Regions from separate parts of the Streptomyces sp. NPDC000151 genome, predicted to be linked through region 3. Evidence: riboswitches for the same ligand, from Rfam matches in the RefSeq annotation. Region 3 holds a riboswitch; each other region holds the start of a gene.
What was found. A riboswitch is a leader RNA that binds a small molecule or an ion and turns the genes downstream of it on or off. The one in region 3 is predicted to bind cobalamin.
Positions count from the first base shown of each region.

Region 1 (6,614 bases), on a different contig from region 3:
AGGCGGCCGGCTGGTCCCTCCGGCACGACATCCACTCTGCCCGGGTGGGCTATTGGTCCACTAACGTCCGGCTAATGCCACCCACCTGCCGCTAAATGCGGCGGAGCCGGGCAGCTGAAACAGCCACCCGGCTCCGCGCGCCGCTCGGCCCTGGGCGCGAGCGGTACTGATCACATCGTCGAGGTGTCGATCACGAAGCGGTAGCGGACGTCGCTCGCCTGCACCCGGCGGTACGCGTCGTTGATCTGCTCGGCGGAGATCACCTCGATCTCCGCGCCGATCCCGTGCGCGGCGCAGAAGTCCAGCATCTCCTGGGTCTCGGGGATGCCGCCGATCATCGAACCGGCCATCGCCTTGCTGCCGCCCAGCAGGGAGAACGGCGAGAGGCCGAGCGCGCCCTCGGGCGCGCCGACCTGCACCATCGTGCCGTGCACGCGGAGCAGCGAGAGGTAGGCGTCCACGTCCAGGTCGGCGGAGACGGTGTTGATGATCAGGTCGAAGCGGCCCGTCAGCTCCTGGAAGGTGGCCGGGTCGGAGGTCGCGTAGTAGTGGCTCGCGCCCAGCTTCAGCCCGTCGTCCTTCTTGCGGAGCGACTGGCTGAGCACGGTGACCTCGGCGCCCATGGCATGGGCGATCTTCACGGCCATGTGGCCGAGGCCGCCCAGGCCGACGACCGCGACCTTCTTGCCGGGGCCCGCGCCCCAGCGGGAGAGCGGCGAGTACACGGTGATGCCCGCGCACAGCAGCGGCGCGGCGGCGTCCAGGCCGATGCCCTCGGGGATGCGGAGGGCGAAGTCCTCGGAGACCACGACGTGGGTCGAGTAGCCGCCATAGGTCGGCTCGCCGTCCCGGCCGATGGCGTTGTACGTCTGTACGTTGCCCGTGCCGGTGCAGTGCTGCTCCAGACCGGCCTTGCAGTTGTCGCACTCCCGGCAGGAGTCGACCATGCAGCCGACGCCGACCCGGTCGCCGACCTGGTGGCGGGTGACCTCGGGGCCCACTGCGGAGACCACGCCGGCGATCTCGTGGCCCGGGACCATCGGGAAGATGGCCTGGCCCCAGTCCTCGTCCACCTGGTGGATGTCGGAGTGGCAGATCCCCGCGTACTTGATGTCGATCTCGATGTCGTGCGCGCCGAGCTCACGGCGCGGAATGGTGGTGCGCTCAAGCGGTGCCTTGGGCGCGGGTGCTGCATACGCGGTGACAGAGGTGTGTGTCATGCCATCAAGGCTGCGTCGGGACGAGAAGCGGAGCCAGAGCCCCCGTTTTCGTACGCACGCGGTTGGTACCACTGGTAGTGGCACCCTCACGCCCGCTCGGCCGGCCCGTACGGACGCGGCGGGCCGGATACTGGGCCTATGGACCAGCGCACCGAATTGAGCGAGTTTCTGCGCACCCGCCGCGCGCGTCTGCAGCCCGAGGACGTCGGACTGCCGCGGCCCAGCGGGCGGCGCCGGGTGCCGGGCCTGCGGCGGGAGGAGCTCGCGCAGCTGGCCGGGGTGAGCGTCGCGTATTACGTACGGCTCGAACAGGGCCACGGCCAGAACGTCTCCACGGCCGTACTGGACGCGATCGCCGGCGCCCTGCGGCTCAACGAGGCCGAGCGGGCCCACCTCAATCACCTGGTCAAGCCGAAGGCCAAGCGCTCGCGCGGCGCCGGGCGGCCGCAGCGGGTGCGGCCCGCGCTGCAGCAGCTGCTGGACGCGATGGAGGGGATTCCGGCGTATGTCGCGGGCCGCCGCCTGGACGTCATCGGCTGGAACCGCATGGCGTGCGCCCTGCTCGGCGACTACGCCGCGCTCCCGCCCGAGCAGCGGAACATCGCCTGGCAGGTCTTCCTGGACCCGGCAGCGCGCGAGCTCTACGTCGACTGGGAGAGCAAGGCCGCCGACATCGTCTCCTACCTCCGCCTGGACGCGGGCTGCCATCCCGACGACCCGCTGCTCGCCTCGCTGATCGGGGAGCTGTCGGTCAAGAGCGAGGAGTTCCGGCAGCTGTGGGCCACGCACGACGTGCAGGACAAGGGCTTCGGCGTGAAGCGGCTGCACCACCCGGTCGTCGGGCCGCTGACCCTGTCGTACGAGACGCTGCGGCTGCCCGCCGACCCGGACCAGCAGCTGATCGTCTACCACGCGGAGCCGGGCTCGGCCTCGGCGGAATCGCTGCGGCTGCTGGGCGACTGGGCGGCGGCGGACCCGGTTGCCGTAGAGCCGATGGCCGAGGACACCGCCCGGCGGCGGGACGGGGGAGGTTAGAGTGGCCGGGCCGTGGTGCTCGGGAAGACCGGTGAAGACCTACGGGTCCGATTCCGGAGCGGCCCTCGCCACTGTGATCGGGGAGCTACCGACCCATTCCCCGTGCGTGCACCGCGTACGTACGGGGGGCCACTGACCGCGGAGTGCGGACGGGAAGGCCGGGGCGGGCGCGTCCTCCTCCACGCTCTTGACGAGCGGGGAGGAGATCCTCGTAAGCCAGGAGACCGGCCACGGCATCTCACGAACTGATTCCACGAGGTGCTGGAGCGTGATGGCCGGATGACCGTGCCCACTCATACCCCCACGTCCGCCGATCTGTCGCAGTTCCGCTGGCAGCGGCGCGACACCGTCCGTACGGCCGGCCTGCTGGCGGTCATAGCCGCTTTGCACATCGTCGCGTTCGGTGTGCTGTTCCTGCTCGTCGTGCCCGGCCACTACACCGTCGGCACACAGGTGTTCGGCGTGGGCCTGGGCGTCACCGCGTACACCCTCGGCATGCGGCACGCGTTCGACGCGGACCACATCGCCGCGATCGACAACACCACCCGCAAGCTCATGGCCGACGGGAAGCGGCCGGTCTCGGTGGGCTTCTGGTTCGCGCTCGGCCACTCCAGCATGGTCGTGCTGATGGCCGCGCTGGTCTCGGGCGGCGCGGCGCTCGCGGGGACCCTGATGGACGAGGGCTCCCGTACGCACCAGGTGCTCGGCACGGTCGGCACCACCGTCTCCGGGGCCTTCCTCTACCTCATCGCCGCCCTCAACCTGATCGCGCTGGCCGGCATCTGGCGGGTCTTCCGCGCCATGCGGGCCGGGGAGTACGACGAGTCGGAGCTGGAGCGGCAGCTGGACTCGCGCGGCTTCATGAACCGGGTGCTCGGCCGGTTCACCAGGACCATCACGCGGCCGGGCCAGATGTACCCGATCGGGCTGCTCCTCGGCCTCGGCTTCGACACCGCGACCGAGGTGACGCTGATGGTGATGGCGGGCAGCGGCGCCGCGTCCGGGCTGCCCTGGTACGCGGTCCTGTGCCTGCCGCTGCTGTTCGCGGCCGGGATGAGCCTCTTCGACACCCTCGACGGCACGTTCATGAACTTCGCGTACCAGTGGGCGTTCTCCAACCCGGTGCGCAAGGTCTACTACAACCTCACGATCACCGGCCTGTCCATCGCCGTGGCCCTCTTCATCGGCACCATCGAGCTGGTGACCGTGCTGCACGACAAGCTCGGCCTGAAGGACGCGGTCACCGACCGGATCTCCGGCCTGGACCTGGACAACGTCGGCTACCTCATCGTCGGCCTCTTCGTCGTCGTCTGGGCGGCGGCGATCGCCTACTGGCGGCTGTCGGGCGTCGAACAGCGGTGGGCGGCGCGGGTGGCCGCCCCTTCGGAGGGCTGAGCGCGCACGCCCCGGGCGGCGGGCCGCGCGGCCCTACTTGCCGGCCGCCTTCTTCGCCGCCCGCTTCATCTGCTGCTTGTACGCCCGGACCTCGGCCAGCGACTCGGGGCCCGTGATGTCGGCGACCGAGCGGTGCGAGCCCTCCTCGCCGTACGGCCCCGCGGCCTCGCGCCAGCCCTCGGGGCGCACGCCGAACTGCTTGCCGAGGAGGGCCAGGAAGATCTGTGCCTTCTGCTTGCCGAAGCCGGGCAGGTCGTTGAGGCGTTTCAGCAGCTCGGCGCCGGTTTCGGCGTCCCGCCACACGGCCTCGGCGTCCCCGTCGTAGTGCGTGACGAGGTACTGGCACAGCTGCTGCACCCGCTTGGCCATCGACCGCGGATAGCGGTGCACGGCCGGCTTGCGGGCCAGCAGCTCCTCGAACGCCTCCGGGTCCTGCGCCGCGATGGCCTGCGCGTCCAGGTCGTCCCCGGCCATCCGCCGGGCGATGGTGTACGGACCGGTGAACGCCCACTCCATCGGCACCTGCTGGTCCAGCAGCATGCCCACCAGCGCGGCGAGCGGACTGCGGCCGAGCAGTTCGTCGGCTTCCTCCTGCTGGGCGACCCGCATCCTCACGTTCATGTTCCGATGATCCCTTCCGGCGCCGCACCGCGCATATCCAGGCAAGCGTTTTCGTGCGACGATCCCGTCCATGCCGACACTGAGCGAACTGATCCCCGCCGAGGCCGTGCGGCTGGACGTGGCGGCGGCGGACTGGCAAGCGGCGGTACGGGCCGCCGGCGACCTCATGGTCGCGACCGGTACCAGTACCGGTGAGTACACCACGGAAATGATCGAGAACGTCGAGGAGAACGGTCCGTACATCGTCATCGCGCCCGGCTTCGCCTTCGCGCACGCCCGCCCCTCGCCCGCGGTCCTGAGGACCGGCATGTCCTGGGTCCGGCTGGCCGAGCCGGTGGAGTTCGGGCACGAGTCGAACGACCCGGTGAGCCTGGTCGTCGCGCTCGCGGCGAAGGACTCCGGGGCGCACACGGAGGCGATGGCGGCGCTCGCGCGGCTGCTCGCGGACCCGGAGACCGAGCGGGCGCTGCGCGAGGCCCGGACGCCGGAGGCGGTGCACGCGGTGCTGGCGGGCCGGGACGCGCCGGCGGAGCCGGCGGAACGGCAGGCCGGCGGCGGGTCCGCGCACAAGATCCTCACCGTCTGCGGCAACGGCCTGGGCACCAGCCTCTTCCTGAAGAACACCCTGGAGCAGGTGCTCGACCGCTGGGGCTGGACGAAGTACGTCACCGTCGAGGCGACCGACACCATCTCCGCCAAGGGCAAGGCCGGCGAGGCCGTCGCCATCCTCACCTCGGGCGAGATCGCCCGGACGCTCGGCGACGTCGGCGTCCCGGTGAAGGTCGTCGAGAACTTCACCAGTACGGGTGAGGTCGACCGCATCCTCCGAGACACCTACGACGTCCAGTAACGAAGGGCGCACCATCTCCATGCACTGGCTCGTATCGATCGCCGAATTCCTGGTCAACGAGGTCCTCAGCCAGCCGGCGTACCTGGTCGGCCTGATCACGGCCACCGGCCTGATCGCCCTGCGCAGGTCCGCAGGGCAGATCGTCGGCGGCGCCCTCAAGGCGACGCTGGGCTTCCTGCTGATCGGGGCCGGCGCCAATCTGGTCGTCACGGCCCTCGCCCCGCTGGGCGAGATGATCCAGGGCGCGACCGGCGCGCACGGCGTCATCCCGACCAACGAGGCGATCGTCGGCATCGCGCAGGCGCAGTTCGGCGCCCGGGTCGCCTGGCTGATGATCGTCGGCTTCGGGGTCAGCCTGCTGCTGGCCCGCTTCACGCCGCTGCGGTACGTCTTCCTGACCGGCCACCACATGCTGTTCATGGCGACGCTGCTGACCGTGGTGCTGGCCACCGCCGGCCAGTCCTCGGCCGTCGTGGTGCTGGTCGGCGGCGTGCTGCTGGGCATCCTGCTGGTCTCCATGCCGGCCTTCGCGCACCCGTGGACCAAGCGCATCACCGGCGACAACACGATCGCCATCGGCCACTTCGGCACCGCCGGGTACGTCGCGGCGGGCGCGGCCGGGCAGCTGGTCGGCCGGCGCAGCCGCAGTACGGAGGACATGAAGCTGCCCGAGGGGCTGCGCTTCCTGCGGGACTCGATGGTCGCCACCGCGCTGTCCATGGTCCTGATCTACGTGATCATGGCGGTCCTCTTCCTGGCCAGGGCCGGCCGGGAGACCGCGTTCAAGGCGTTCGCGGGCGACGGCGGCGCGGCCGCCACCGGCCTCGGCAACTACGTGATGCAGTCCGTCATGCAGGGCCTGCAGTTCGGCATCGCCGTCGCGATCATCCTGTTCGGCGTGCGGACGATCCTGGGCGAGCTGGTCCCGGCGTTCCAGGGCATCGCCAGGAAGGTGGTGCCCGGCGCGGTGCCGTCGCTGGACGCGCCGATCGTCTTCCCGTACGCGCAGAACGCTGTCCTCATCGGCTTCCTCTGCAGCTTCCTCGGCGGCCTGGTCAGCCTCGGGCTGCTCTCCGCGCTCTTCCACCCGTGGTTCGGCCTCGCGCTGGTCCTGCCGGGGCTGGTGCCGCACTTCTTCACCGGTGGCGCGGCCGGCGTCTACGGCAACGCGACGGGCGGCCGGCGCGGCGCGGCCGTCGGCGCCTTCGTCAACGGCGTCCTCATCACCTTCCTGCCCGCGCTGCTCCTGAAGGTGCTCGGCGCGTTCGGCGAGGAGAACACCACCTTCGGGGACGCGGACTTCGGCTGGTTCGGCTCGCTGATCGGCAACGCGGCCAAGCCGGGCGGCGCGGGCGCCGTCGTGCTGATGCTGGCCATCGGCGCGGTGGTGCTGGGCGGCGCCGTGCTCGTGCAGAAGCGGGTGGTGGAGACCGGCTGGGATCCGGGCGCGCGCCGGGATGCCGTACTGCCCCGTACGGAAGCCCCGGCGGCCG
Region 1 covers NZ_JBEPFC010000063.1:10,723-17,336, reverse strand. The annotation lists gene ABT381_RS19020 (NAD(P)-dependent alcohol dehydrogenase) at 171-1,220, opposite strand; gene ABT381_RS19015 (helix-turn-helix domain-containing protein) at 1,359-2,255, shown strand; cobalamin riboswitch at 2,252-2,502, shown strand; gene nicT (Nickel transporter NicT) at 2,535-3,650, shown strand; gene ABT381_RS19005 (HhH-GPD-type base excision DNA repair protein) at 3,684-4,271, opposite strand; gene ABT381_RS19000 (PTS sugar transporter subunit IIAB) at 4,342-5,121, shown strand; gene ulaA (PTS ascorbate transporter subunit IIC) at 5,141-6,614, shown strand, end outside.
Region 1: linked by a shared signal. The riboswitch ahead of nicT (Nickel transporter NicT) and the one ahead of ABT381_RS12730 (ribonucleoside-diphosphate reductase subunit alpha) in region 3 are both predicted to bind cobalamin.

Region 2 (6,614 bases), on a different contig from region 3:
CGACCTGGAGCAGTGCCTTGACACCGCGGTCGGGGCGGCCGCGCAGCCGGCGCGCCGCGCGCAGCCGCTGGACGTCGGCGACCAGGTTCGGGGCGAAGGTCATCGCCACGACGACGGCCACGCCCGCTTCGTAGAGCGCGCCGGGCAGGGACTTCAGCAGGCGGGCCGGGTTGGCGAGCGCGTTGGCGGCGCCCACGCAGATCAGCAGCGTGGCCAGCTTCAGCCCGTCGTACAGCGCGAAGAGCATCCCCTCGGCGGTGACCCGGCCGCCGATCCGCACGCCGCGCGCCCAGTCGGGCAGCGGCACTTCGGGGAGCGTGACCAGGAGGTGCGTACCGGGGACGGGCGAGCCGAGTACGAAGGCGAAGACCAGCCGGATGGCGAGCACGACCAGGCCGAGCTTGACGAACGCGCCGTAGGACCGGGCCCAGGGCGCGTCGGAGCGGCGGGCCGCGACCACGTATCCGGCGACGCCGATGAGCAGGCCGAGGAGCAGCGGGTTGGTGGTGCGGGACGCGGCCGTCGCCAGGCCCAGCGCCCACAGCCACCACGCGCCGGCGTGCAGCGCACGCCCCCGCGTGGCGAGGGGAGCACGCAGCCGGGCGGGGGCGCGCAGCCGGGCGGGGGCTCGGGTGCCGGTCATCCGCGCCGGCGCCGGGCCTGCCACACCGCGGCGGCGCCGAGGACGGCAACCGCGGCGATGCCGCCCATCAGGCCGGCGGAGGGCCCACCGGCACCGGTGTGCTCGCCGGAGCCGGACGCACCGGAGCCGGACGCGCCACCATCGGGCGCCGCGGACCCGGTGGACCCGGTGGACTCGCCGGAGCCCTTCGACGACCCGCCCGCCTGCTCGGCGCAGCCCTTTTCCGGATAACCGGCTATCGCGCACAGCAGCGCACTGGAGTCGTACCGCAGCGGCGCCGCGACCGCGGCCAGCGCGTCGCCCGCGCTCGCGTCCTCGGGGACCCGCGCGCACTCCGTACGGGCCGCGGGCGGGTTCTCGCCCTTCGGGGCGTCGGCCGCCGTGCCGAAGTCGAGGACGACGGCGACCCGCTTGCGGCCGTCCGCCGCCTTCGTGCCGCCGCAGACCGCGTCGAAGTCGGCGGCCGCGCGCGGCTTCGTGGCGCGCGCGGAGTCGGCGCTGACGGTGAAGCGGAAGCCGGCCACGCCGCCGTCTGCGGGGCGGGCCGTCGAGGGCCCCTCGGTGGCGTACGTCCAGCCACCGCCCCCGTGGGCCGCCGCGTCCGCCGTCCAGAAGGACCAGTAGCGGTACTCCTCGGCGTGCGCGGGCGCGGCGGCCAGGCCCGTGGCCGTGCCGGCCAGGGCCAGGGCGCCGATGCCGCGTGCGATACGGACGGCGCTGCTCACAGCTGGTTCTGCTTCCGGCGGCCGCTCACCAGGAAGCCGATGCCGGCGCCCGCCGCCAGGCCGACGACCACGACCCACCACACGGAGATGCCGCCCTCGTCCTGCTTCTGGTCCTTGCCGTCCTGCCGGGCCGAGGCGGCCGCCGGCTTCGGGCCGGTCGCGTTGAGCTTCGTCACCAGGTCCGTGCCGCCGAAGTCGTGCGGGTCGCCGCCGGTGGCGTGCGTGGCGAGGATCAGCTGCGCGTACGCGGCCGGGCCGCTCTGCTTCGCCCAGGCCGCCGAGTGCCCGCGCAGCCAGCCCAGCGACCGCTTCGCCTCGTCGGCACGCCCCGCGGCGGCCAGCGCGACGACGGCGTCGGCGGTGTTGCCGACGTCCGGCTGCGCCTCGGCGCCGGGCATCGCGGACATCAGGTGGTGGCCGTGCGCGTCCAGGACGGAGACGAGGTGGGCCGCGCCGTCGGCGGCGGCCGCGTGCGGGTCCTTCGCGGCGTCCTCGCAGGACGCCGGCTTCGCGGCGTCCGCACCCGGCTCGACGACGAAGCCCTTCCCCAGCGCCCCCAGTACCGCGGCGGCCGTCGCGTCCTCATTGGCGGCGAGCTTCCCGTCCTTGGCCTGGAAGGCGAACGCGCCGCGGTCCTTCTTCTTCGCGTCGCAGCCGAGCCGGAAGGCGAGCAGCCCGTCGTACGGCGACGTGCCGCCCTTCTTGGCCGTCACCGACTCGGGCTTCGTGCCCGTGGCGGCCAGCGCGCCGATCACCACCGAAGTGGAGTTGGCGTCGCTCGGGGCGCCGGCGGCCGAGCCCCAGCCGCCGTCGTCGTTCTGGGCGGACTTCAGCCAGGAGACGCCCTTGCGCACCGCGTCCGCATGCCCGCCGACCGCGGCCAGCGCCTGCACGGCGGCGGCCGTCTGGTTGGTGTCCCGCATCGTCTTCGCGTCGCAGCCCTGCTTCGGGTCGGCGCGGTACGCGGTGAACGCGCCGTCGGCGCACTGCTGCCCGGCGAGCCAGTCCACCGCCGAGTCCGCCGGGCGCACGCCCGCGGTGTCCTGCGCCAGCAGCGCCAGCGACTGCCGCCAGACGCCGTCGTACTTCGGGTCCGTGCTGCCGTACAGGCCCTTCGGGAGCTTGGGGGACGCGGCGGGCGCGGGGTCGGCGGCGAACGCGGCGGGGGCAGCGGCCGCGCACAGCACGGCGGCGGCCAGGGCCGCGGCGCAGCGGCGCGCCGGGGCGGCGAGGGAGCGGGCCGTGATGGCCATGGGGTCGGTGCCTCTCGGTCGGTTCGCGGGGTGCGCGAGGTGGGAGGTCACGCAGCCGTACTCCGCCGCACCACGTCGCGCGCGGCGCGCGGGCGCGGTGGCACCGGGCTCAGCTCCGTATACCTCGACGGTGCCGCGCGCCGGACGGCCGATGAAGGGCGGCCGTACGGTACGCGGGAGCCTTGGGCGTGCCCCGCCGGGCGTTCCGGCTCGCTCCGGCGCACGGATGCGCGCCAGGGCTCACGGCTGCGGGTCAGCGCCGGTTTTCCACCGGCTTCCCCCGGTCGGGCACGAATGAACTTGTCCGGACCACTTTAACCGGCGGGTAGCGGCCGGTCTCCGGCACGTGCAGAAGGGCTGCGTGGCCGCCCGGGCCCACCGCCTCCGGCAGCCGCGTGCCTCACACCGCCCGGTACGTCACCGGTTCCGAGCCCGGCACCGGCTCGGCCAGCCCCGCCTTCACCAGGCGCCGCAGGTGCGCCTCGGCCTCGGAGACGGCGATGGTGCGCGAGCCGTACGGGATCTCCTCCCACGGGCGGTTCCACGTCATGGTCTCGGCGAGCTGCCAGGGCGTGAGCGGGGCGGCGAGCAGGGCGCGCAGGCCGCCGAGCCGTTCCTCGTGGTGCGCGACGAGCTCCGCCGCCCGCTCGGCGGCGCCGGTGAAGGCGTGCTGGTGGGCCGGGAGGACCTCGGCGACGCCGAGCCGCGCGATCCGCTCCAGGGAGTCCAGATAGTCGCCGAGGGGATCGGTGACCGTCGCGTCGTCCGGGTCCTCGTACAGGCCGACGTGCGGCGTGATGCCCGGCAGCAGGTGGTCGCCGGAGAAGAGCCGGCCGTGCCCGGGGCGCGCCGCCGGGTGCGCCTCCTCCAGGTGGAGGCAGACGTGGCCCGGTGTGTGGCCCGGCGTCCAGACCGCGCGCAGCCGCCGCCCCGCGAGGTCCAGCAGCTCGCCGGGGACGATCTCGCGGTCCGGGAGCGCGGGACGCTGGTCCGGGAGCCCGCGCGTGCGCCCCTCGGCGCGGGCCGCGTAGAGCGGCGCGAGGTGGTCCTCGGGCGCGCCAGCCGAGGCCAGTTTCGCGATGACGTACGTCAGCCACGTGCCCGGCTCGGCCTCACGGGTGCGGCGGACGACCTCCGTGTCGGCCGCGTGCATCGCGATCCACGCGCCGGACGCCTCCCTGACCCGCGCCGACAGACCGTGGTGATCCGGGTGGTGGTGAGTGACCAGGACGCCGTGCAGATCGGCCACGTCGGTGCCGCAGGCGGTGAGCCCGGCGGCGAGGGCGTCCCAGGAGTCCGGGTCGTCCCAGCCGGTGTCGATCAGCACCGGGCCGCGGTCCGTCTCCAGTACATGGACGAGGGTGTGCCCGAGCGGGTTGTCCGGTATGGGCACGGCGATGCTCCACACCCCGCCCCGGTGGTCGATCACGTGCGGCATGTCCTGCCCCTCCCGGCCCGCACGCCGTCGCGTGCCTCACCGTTGCCCACTATAGCTAGAACTGGTATCAGTTCTGATGCAGCGTCAGATTTACGTCACGTATCGCGGTGACCGCGGGAGGCGGAGTCGATGGCCGATCTGATCGAGCACGGACAGCTCTACATAGGCGGCGAGTGGGTCGATCCCGCAGGGCGGGACACCATCGAGGTCGTCTCCCCGCACACCGAGCAGGTCATCGGCCGGGTGCCGCACGCCTCCCGGGCCGACGTGGACCGCGCCGTCACGGCGGCCCGCGCGTCCTTCGACTCCGGCGTCTGGGCGGACACCCCGCTCGCCGACCGGATCGCGGTGATCACGCGGATCAAGGACGCGTTCGCCGTGCGGAGCGAGGAGTTCGCGCGGCTCATCAGCGCGCAGAACGGCACCCCGTACACCGCGGGCGTCATGGTGCAGTCGCTCGCCGCGATGCTGGCCTGGGACGCGGCGATCACGGTCGCCCGCGACTTCGCCTACGAGGAGCGGCGGCAGGGCCTCCTCGGGCCGCTGCTGATCCGCCGCGAGCCGGTCGGGGTGGTCGCGGCCGTGGTGCCGTGGAACGTCCCGCAGTTCACCGCCGCCGCCAAGCTCGCGCCCGCGCTGCTGGCCGGGTGCTCGGCGGTGCTGAAGGTGTCGCCGGAGACGCCGCTGGACGCGTATCTGCTCGCGGAGATCGCGGCCGAGGCCGGGCTGCCCGAGGGTGTGCTGTCCATCCTCCCGGCCGACCGGGAGGTCAGCGAGTACCTGGTCGGGCACCCGGGCGTGGACAAGGTGTCCTTCACCGGGTCGGTCGCGGCCGGCAAACGCGTCATGGAGGTGGCCGCGCGCCGGCTCACCCGCGTGACACTGGAGTTGGGCGGCAAGTCGGCCGCGGTGATCCTGCCGGACGCGGACCTGGACGCGGCGGTCGCCGGGATCACCCCCTTCGCCTGGATGCTCAACGGGCAGGCGTGTGTGGCCCAGACCCGCATCCTCGCGCCGCGCTCCCACTACGAGGAGATCGCCGAGCGGTTCGCCGCAGCGGCCACCGCCCTGAAGGTCGGCGATCCGCTGGACGCGGCCACCGAGGTCGGCCCGCTGGTCGCCGAGCGGCAGCGGCGCCGGTCGCTGGAGTACATCGCGGCCGGGCAGCAGGAGGGCGCCAAGGTGCTGGCCGGCGGCGGCCGCCCGGCGGACCAGGCCACCGGCTGGTACGTCGAGCCCACCCTCTTCGGCGAGGTCACGCCCGGTATGCGGATCGCCCGCGAGGAGATCTTCGGCCCGGTGATCTGCCTGCTGCCGTACGAGGACGAGGACGAGGCGGTACGGATCGCGAACGACTCCGACTACGGGCTCTCCGGATCGGTGTGGACGGCGGACACCGAGCGCGGCATCGAGGTGGCGCGCCGGGTGCGCACCGGCACGTACTCCGTGAACACCTTCAGCCTGGACATGCTCGGGCCGTTCGGCGGCTACAAGAACAGCGGCATCGGGCGGGAGTTCGGCCCCGAGGGGTACGGCGCGTATCTGGAGCACAAGATGATCCACCTCCCGGCGGGGGAGTGAGCGCATGGGCGACCGCTGGCAGGTGGAGGTGGACCGCGGGGTCTGCATCGGCTCGGGGCTGTGCGCGAGCATGGCGCCCGGGGACTTCCGGCTGGACTCCGCGCGGCAGTCGCACCCGGTGGCGGGCGAGACGGACGCCCGTGAGGCCGTGCTGTCGGCCGCCGAGGGATGTCCGGTCGAGGCGATCCTGATTACGGAGGCGGACTCCGGGGAATCAGTCTTCCCGCCGGAGGAGTAGCGCCGCCCCGTACGCCCCGCCCGCCCCGTCGAACGGATGAGCGAGCCCCTGGTCCGTACTTAGAGTTACCTGTGCGTTCCTCACGGTGATCTCATGACATCTGTGACTGTCCGTCCCTCCCGTTGCGTGGAAATCTCTATTCCACGCCGCCGAGGGGGGAGACGATGGATAAGCGGTACGAGGTGTACTGCCTGGCTGACAGGTATTTCTATGAAACCCCGGACCGTTTGTCCGTCGGGGAAAGTGCCGCAGCTGACGACAGTGCGGTCTACGAAGCGGCGCAACGCGCGGTCCCCGAAGGGTGGCGCTGTTTCCTCTCCGGGGACTGGCTCCACGTCAATCCCGTGGACAGCGAGGGGAACCCGCGTCCGGGCAGGCCGAAGCAGGGGTGGAAGATACATGTGTCGGCCTGCCCGGACAATGCGGAGAAGATAGCGTCCAAGGTCTGGGACTACTGCGTCGCCAGGTCCATTCCGTTCAAATTCGTGCCGGGCCCGCGCCCGCTGCACCTGCGGAATTCCAAGTACGCCGACCGGGCCGCCAGCGGCAAATTCGCCACCATTTACCCGCTGGACGAAGCGGAATGCCACCGCGTTCTGGAGGAGCTGGGCTCGCTGCTGGACGGCGAGCCGGGCCCCTACATCCTGAGCGACCTGCGGTGGAACGACGGACCGCTGTACGTGCGGTACGGCGGCTTCGCCCGGCGGTACTGCGTCGACGGCACGGGCGCGCTCGT
Region 2 covers NZ_JBEPFC010000200.1:4,625-11,238, reverse strand. The annotation lists partial or broken gene ABT381_RS32940 (CbiQ family ECF transporter T component) at 1-643, opposite strand, end outside; gene ABT381_RS32935 (SCO2322 family protein) at 640-1,368, opposite strand; gene ABT381_RS32930 (SCO2321 family membrane protein) at 1,365-2,621, opposite strand; cobalamin riboswitch at 2,800-2,939, opposite strand; gene ABT381_RS32925 (Strvi_7410 family MBL fold metallo-hydrolase) at 3,022-4,059, opposite strand; gene ABT381_RS32920 (aldehyde dehydrogenase) at 4,189-5,640, shown strand; gene ABT381_RS32915 (ferredoxin) at 5,645-5,878, shown strand; gene lanKC (class III lanthionine synthetase LanKC) at 6,043-6,614, shown strand, end outside.
Region 2: linked by a shared signal. The riboswitch ahead of ABT381_RS32930 (SCO2321 family membrane protein) and the one ahead of ABT381_RS12730 (ribonucleoside-diphosphate reductase subunit alpha) in region 3 are both predicted to bind cobalamin.

Region 3 (6,614 bases):
GATCCGCCGCAACACCACCATCCTGCCGCTGTACTCGCTGATGCTCGGCCTGCTCGCGCTGCTGGGCTTCATGGCGATCGCGGCCGGGATCAAGGTGCAGAACGGGCAGCTGGCGATCCCGCAGCTGTTCGAGAACATGTTCCCCGACTGGTTCACGGGCGTGGCGTTCGCCGCGATCGGCATCGGCGCGCTGGTGCCCGCCGCGATCATGTCGATCGCCGCGGCGAACCTCTTCACCCGCAACATCTACAAGGACTTCCTCAAGCCGGGCGCCACGCCCGCGCAGGAGCACAAGGTCGCCAAGCTGGTGTCGCTGCTGGTGAAGGTCGGCGCGCTGGCGTTCGTCCTGACGATGGACAAGACGGTGGCGATCAACTTCCAGCTGCTGGGCGGCATCTGGATCCTGCAGACCATGCCGGCGCTGGTGGGCGGCCTGTTCACCCGCTGGTTCCACCGCTGGGCGCTGCTCGCCGGCTGGGCGGTCGGCATGGTGTACGGCACGGTCGCGGCGTACGGCGTGGCGAGCCCCACGCAGAAGCACTTCGGCGGCTCGAACGCGGAGATCCCCGGGATCGGCGAGATCGGCTACATCGGCCTGACCGCGTTCGTGCTCAACGTCCTGGTGACGGTGGTCCTGACGGTCGTCCTGCGGGCCGTGAAGGCCCCTGCCGGCATCGACGAGACCTCGCCCGAGGACTACACGGCGGACGCCGGTGACAAGGGCGTCCAGGTGGACCTGCCGCCGGCCACGGCGGGCGCCGCCCACTAGGTCGTGACCGCAGAGTCCCGCCTGAGCTCATGACGGCCGACGGGCCGCCGGTGGAAACCGGCGGCCCGTTGTCGTACCCCCGGTGCACACTGAGCGCATGGATCCCATGGACATCGTGGTCAGGCGGATACGTACGGAGGAGCACGCGTGGCTGGGCGAGATCACGGCCCAGGCGTATCTCGGTGACGGGCTGCTCGACTTCGGGGAGGACGACGGCTATCTGCCCCTGCTGCGGGACGTGGCGCGGCGGGCCGCCGAGGCGGAGGTGCTGGTGGCCGTGGCGGACGGCGAGGTGCTGGGCGGGGTGACGTTCGTGCCGGCGGGCGGTCCGTGGGCGGACATCGCGCGGCCGGGCGAGGCGGAGTTCCGGATGCTGGCGGTCGCGAAGGAGGCACGCGGCAGAGGCGCGGGCGAGGCGCTGGTGCGCGCGTGTCTGGAACGTGCGCGGGAGACCGAGGGCTGCGCACGTCTCGTGCTGTCCTCCCAGCGCTCGATGCTCAGCGCGCACCGCATCTACCGTCGCCTGGGGTTCACGCGGACCCCGGACCGCGACTGGCATCCGATACCGGACGCCGGCCCGCTGCTGACGTTCGCCCGGGAGCTGACGCCTTCGCAGGGGTGACCATCCGTGCGTACGGCTGCACGGACAGCAGCGTCGCGACACAAGATATGGGAACGCTCGCGCGGGGCGACACAAGATGTATGCTCGTGCTCGCTGTCGCCGCAGGGGAATCCGGTGCGAATCCGGAACTGTCCCGCAACGGTGTGCTGAGTGGGCATTTGTGCCGCGCTCGCCGAGTCCGAGGACCTGCCGACGGTACGTCCGTATCCGTTCCGGTGCGGGCGTCGAGACGTCCGGGCTCCGTGGGATGGGCCGGTGGACGCTGCGTGGTGTGCCCGCGTGCCCGGCAGGGCTCCGGCGCGGCTGCCCGTACGCCTCCGACCGCCCTCCCCCGGCCCCAGCCGAGTGAGGAGAGCACAAGGTGACCATCGCGCCAGCGGAGTCAGCACAAGAGGCGCAGGCGGCACAGGAGAAGCGGGCGGCACAGGAGGCGCGGGCGACGACCGCGCGGCCCGACGACGGCCCCGGTACGGCCCTGCTGCGCACCCTGACCGACCTCACCGCCGACCTGCCGGCCACCGACCCGGGCAAGGTCGCCGCGGCCGCGCTGCGCGGCCGGCACGCCGGCTCGGACGCGGCGGAGCTGCGCGAGCTGGCGATGGAGGCCGCGGCCGGGCTGATCGGCGATGAGCCGCAGTACTCCAAGCTGGCCGCCCGGCTGCTGACCGCCGCGGTCGCCGAGGAGGCCGCGAGCCAGGGCGCGACGGGCTTCGCCGCCTCGGTCGCCACGGGGCACCGCGAGGGTCTGATCGCCGACGGCACGGCGGAGTTCGTCCGGACGCACGCCGCCACGCTGGACGCGCTGGTCGAGGCGGCCCTCCAGGACGGCGCCGACGACCGCTTCGGCTACTTCGGCCTGCGCACGGTCTACTCCCGCTACCTCCTCCGGCACCCGATCACCCGCAAGGTCATCGAGACCCCGCAGCACTTCCTGCTGCGCGTGGCCTGCGGCCTGGCCGAGGACCACTCGGACCGCGCCGTCCAGGACGTCGCCGCGCTGTACGCGCTGACCAGCACGCTCTCCTACCTGCCCTCCTCCCCCACGCTCTTCAACTCCGGCACCCGCCACCCGCAGATGTCCTCCTGCTATCTGCTGGACTCGCCGCTGGACGAGCTGGACTCGATCTACGACCGCTACCACCAGGTCGCGCGCCTCTCGAAGCACGCGGGCGGCATCGGCCTCTCGTACTCCCGGGTGCGCGCCCGCGGTTCGCTGATCCGCGGCACCAACGGGCACTCCAACGGCATCGTGCCGTTCCTGCGGACCCTCGACGCGAGTGTCGCCGCGGTGAACCAGGGCGGCCGCCGCAAGGGCGCCGCCTGCGTGTATCTGGAGACCTGGCACGCGGACATCGAGGAGTTCCTGGAGCTGCGCGACAACACCGGTGAGGAGGCGCGGCGTACGCACAACCTGAACATCGCGCACTGGATCCCGGACGAGTTCATGCGCCGGGTCGAGGCGGACCAGGACTGGTCGCTGTTCTCGCCGGCGGACGCGCCGGAGCTGGTGGACCTGTGGGGCGCGGAGTTCGACGCCGCGTACCGGCAGGCGGAGGCCGACGGAAAAGCGATCAAGGCCGTCCCCGCGCGGACGCTGTACGCCCGCATGATGCGGACCCTGGCGCAGACCGGCAATGGCTGGATGACCTTCAAGGACGCCGCCAACCGCACCGCGAACCAGACCGCCGAGCCGGGCCGGGTCGTGCACTCCTCGAACCTGTGCACGGAGATCCTGGAGGTCACGGACGACGGCGAGACGGCCGTCTGCAACCTCGGCTCCGTCAACCTCGCCGCGCACCTGGGCGCGGACGGCGAGCTGGACTGGGCCAAGCTGGACGCCACGGTCCGGACGGCCGTCACCTTCCTCGACCGCGTCGTGGACATCAACTTCTACCCGACCGAGCAGGCCGGCGCGTCCAACTCCCGCTGGCGACCGGTGGGACTGGGCCTGATGGGCCTCCAGGACGTGTTCTTCCGGCTGCGCTTGCCGTTCGACTCCCCCGAGGCGCGCGAGCTGTCCACCCGTATCTCCGAGCGGATCATGCTCGCCGCGTACGAGGCGTCCGCCGACCTCGCCGAGCGGCACGGCCCGCACCCGAACTGGGCGGCGACCCGCACCGCCCGCGGCGTGCTGCACCCCGACCACTACCCCAATGCCGAGCCCCGCTGGGCCGACCGCTGGGCCGCGCTGCGCACCCGTATCGCGGCGACCGGCATGCGAAACTCACTCCTTCTGGCGATCGCCCCCACCGCGACCATCGCCTCCATCGCGGGCGTGTACGAGTGCATCGAGCCGCAGGTCTCCAACCTTTTCAAGCGCGAGACGCTGAGCGGGGAGTTCCTGCAGGTCAACGCGTACCTGATCGAGGAGCTCAAGGCGCTGGGCCTGTGGGACGCGCGGACCCGTGACGCGCTGCGCGAGGCCAACGGCTCGGTCCAGGACCTGGAATGGGTGCCGGAGGACGTCCGCGCGCTGTACCGCACGGCCTGGGAGGTCCCGCAGCGCGCGCTGATCGACATGGCCGCCGACCGCACTCCCTACCTGGACCAGAGCCAGTCCCTGAACCTCTTCATGGCGGCGCCCACCATCGGCAAGCTCAGCTCGATGTACGCCTACGCGTGGAAGCGCGGCATCAAGACCACGTACTACCTGCGGTCCCGCCCGGCGACCCGGATCGCGCAGTCCGCGCGCGGCACGGCCGCCGCCGCCCCCGTACCCCAGCAGGCGACCGACCCCGAGGCGATCGCCTGCTCCCTGGAGAACCCCGAGTCCTGCGAGGCATGCCAGTAATGACCACCGCACCCGAGAGCGCCGCCGCCACCCACACCGTCGGCGCGACGCACAAGAACCTCCTCGACCCGGGCTTCGAGCTGACGCTGCGTCCGATGCGGTACCCGGACTTCTACGACCGCTACCGCGACGCGATCAAGAACACCTGGACCGTGGAGGAGGTCGACCTCCACTCCGACGTGGCCGACCTCGCCAAGCTGTCGCCGGGCGAGCAGCACCTGATCGGCCGGCTGGTCGCCTTCTTCGCGACCGGCGACTCGATCGTGTCGAACAACCTGGTCCTCACTCTCTACAAGCACATCAACTCCCCCGAGGCGCGGCTCTACCTGAGCCGGCAGCTCTTCGAGGAGGCCGTGCACGTCCAGTTCTATCTGACGCTGCTGGACACGTACCTGCCCGACCCGGACGACCGCGCCGACGCGTTCGCCGCCGTCGAGAGCATCCCGTCCATCCGCGAGAAGGCGCAGTTCTGCTTCCGCTGGATGGACTCCGTCGAGAAGATCGACCGGCTGGAGACCAAGGCCCACCGCCGCCGCTTCCTGCTGAACCTGATCTGCTTCGCGGCCTGCATCGAGGGGCTGTTCTTCTACGGTGCGTTCGCCTACGTGTACTGGTTCCGCTCGCGGGGCCTGCTGCACGGCCTGGCGACGGGGACGAACTGGGTCTTCCGCGACGAGACCATGCACATGAACTTCGCGTTCTCCGTCGTGGACACCGTCCGCGAGGAGGAGCCGGAGCTGTTCGACGCGGAGCTGGAGCAGCAGGTCACCGACATGCTGAAGGAGGCCGTGGAGGCCGAGCTGCAGTTCGCCGAGGACCTGTGCGGCGACGGCCTGCCGGGCATGAACACGGCGTCGATGCGGGAGTACCTGCAGTGCGTGGCCGACCAGCGGCTGCAGCGGCTCGGCTTCGCACCGGTGTACGGCTCGGAGAACCCGTTCTCCTTCATGGAGCTGCAGAACGTCCAGGAGCTGACCAACTTCTTCGAGCGCCGCGCCTCGGCGTACCAGGTGGCGGTCGAGGGCTCGGTCTCCTTCGACGACGAGTTCTAGAACGGCTGCCGGACTTCTGGCACGGCTGCCGGAAACCGCGCTGCCCCCGAACGGGTGTTCCGTTCGGGGGCGGCGCCGGATGTACGCGGGGCGTCAGTCGTTGGCGACGACCGGGTAGCGCGGTTCGCCCTCTGCCATCTGCTTCAGGACGTCCTTGCGGTCGCGCTTGGAGAGGCGGTCGATGTAGAGGTATCCGTACAGGTGGTCCGTCTCGTGCTGCAGGCAGCGCGCGAAGTAGCCGGTGCCCTCGACGGCGATGGCGTTGCCCTCGATGTCCTGGCCGCGCACCACCGCGTAGTCGGGCCGCGGGAGCTCGGCGTAGGCGCCGGGGACCGACAGGCAGCCCTCGTTGGAGTCGTCCAGCACCCGGCGGTCGGCCGGCAGCTCGTCCAGGACCGGGTTGCAGACCGCGCCGACGTGGCGTACGCCCTGGTCGTCCATGCAGTCGTAGACGAAGACCTTCAGGTCGACGCCGATCTGGTTGGCGGCCAGGCCCACGCCCTCGGCGGTGCGCTGGGAGGCGAACATGTCGTCGACGAGCCGCGCGAGCTCGTCGTCGAACGCGGTGACGTCCTTGCACTCCTTGTGGAGCACCGGATTGCCGACCACGGTGATCGGGCGGGAGGTGCCGCGCTCGCGGTACGCCTTCTCGCGCGCGTCCGCGTCGGTCACGTCGTCGATGAACTCGGTGTCCACCTGCTGATCGCCGTCCTGATCAAACCCAGTTTGCTGCGCCATGTCCGCCGCACGCCTTCCGCGATGTTCCGCAAAGATTCTTCTTAGCTGCCCGTACAGGGTACGGGGGCCCGCCGTGCGCCCGCCGACACAGCTCGTGGCGGCTCAGCAGACCTCTTCGAGGTCCCGCCACTCGCGGGTGTCCGGGCTGTCGGCCACCCAGCCGTCCAGCAGGCCGCGCACCAGCCCGGCGGGCGCGGCGATGCCGCACTCACGCTCGGGCACCCACAGGGAGCCGGAGCCGGCCGTGCGGTGCCCGAGCGGGCCCGGATGGCCGGGCTCGCTGTGGTCGTGCGGGTCCAGGTGCTCGCCCTCGCCCTCGTCGCTGGGCATCCGGCTCTCGGAGCACGTGCGGCACAGCAGGCGGACGGAGGAGGACCAGTCCTCGGCGGCGTACCCGGCGTCCGCGGCCAGCCGCTCGAGGGCGTCCCGGTCGGCCTCGCCGGCGGCCTCGAGGAGGACGACCCAGGTGGGCACCGGCGAGGGCGCCCACAGCTCGATCTCGTCGAAGACGGGGTAGGAGGGCCCGGCCGTGGTCGTGCGCTCGCCGTGCGGTACGCCGTCGTGCAGCACCACCTCGCCCCAGCGGCGCCCGGAGGACGGCAGCGGGATGGAGAGCACCTCGATGCGGGCGGGGTCCAGCCG
Region 3 covers NZ_JBEPFC010000032.1:45,242-51,855, forward strand. The annotation lists gene mctP (monocarboxylate uptake permease MctP) at 1-769, shown strand, start outside; gene ABT381_RS12725 (GNAT family N-acetyltransferase) at 876-1,391, shown strand; cobalamin riboswitch at 1,468-1,599, shown strand; gene ABT381_RS12730 (ribonucleoside-diphosphate reductase subunit alpha) at 1,753-4,182, shown strand; gene ABT381_RS12735 (ribonucleotide-diphosphate reductase subunit beta) at 4,182-5,234, shown strand; gene def (peptide deformylase) at 5,328-5,972, opposite strand; gene ABT381_RS12745 (tetratricopeptide repeat protein) at 6,075-6,614, opposite strand, start outside.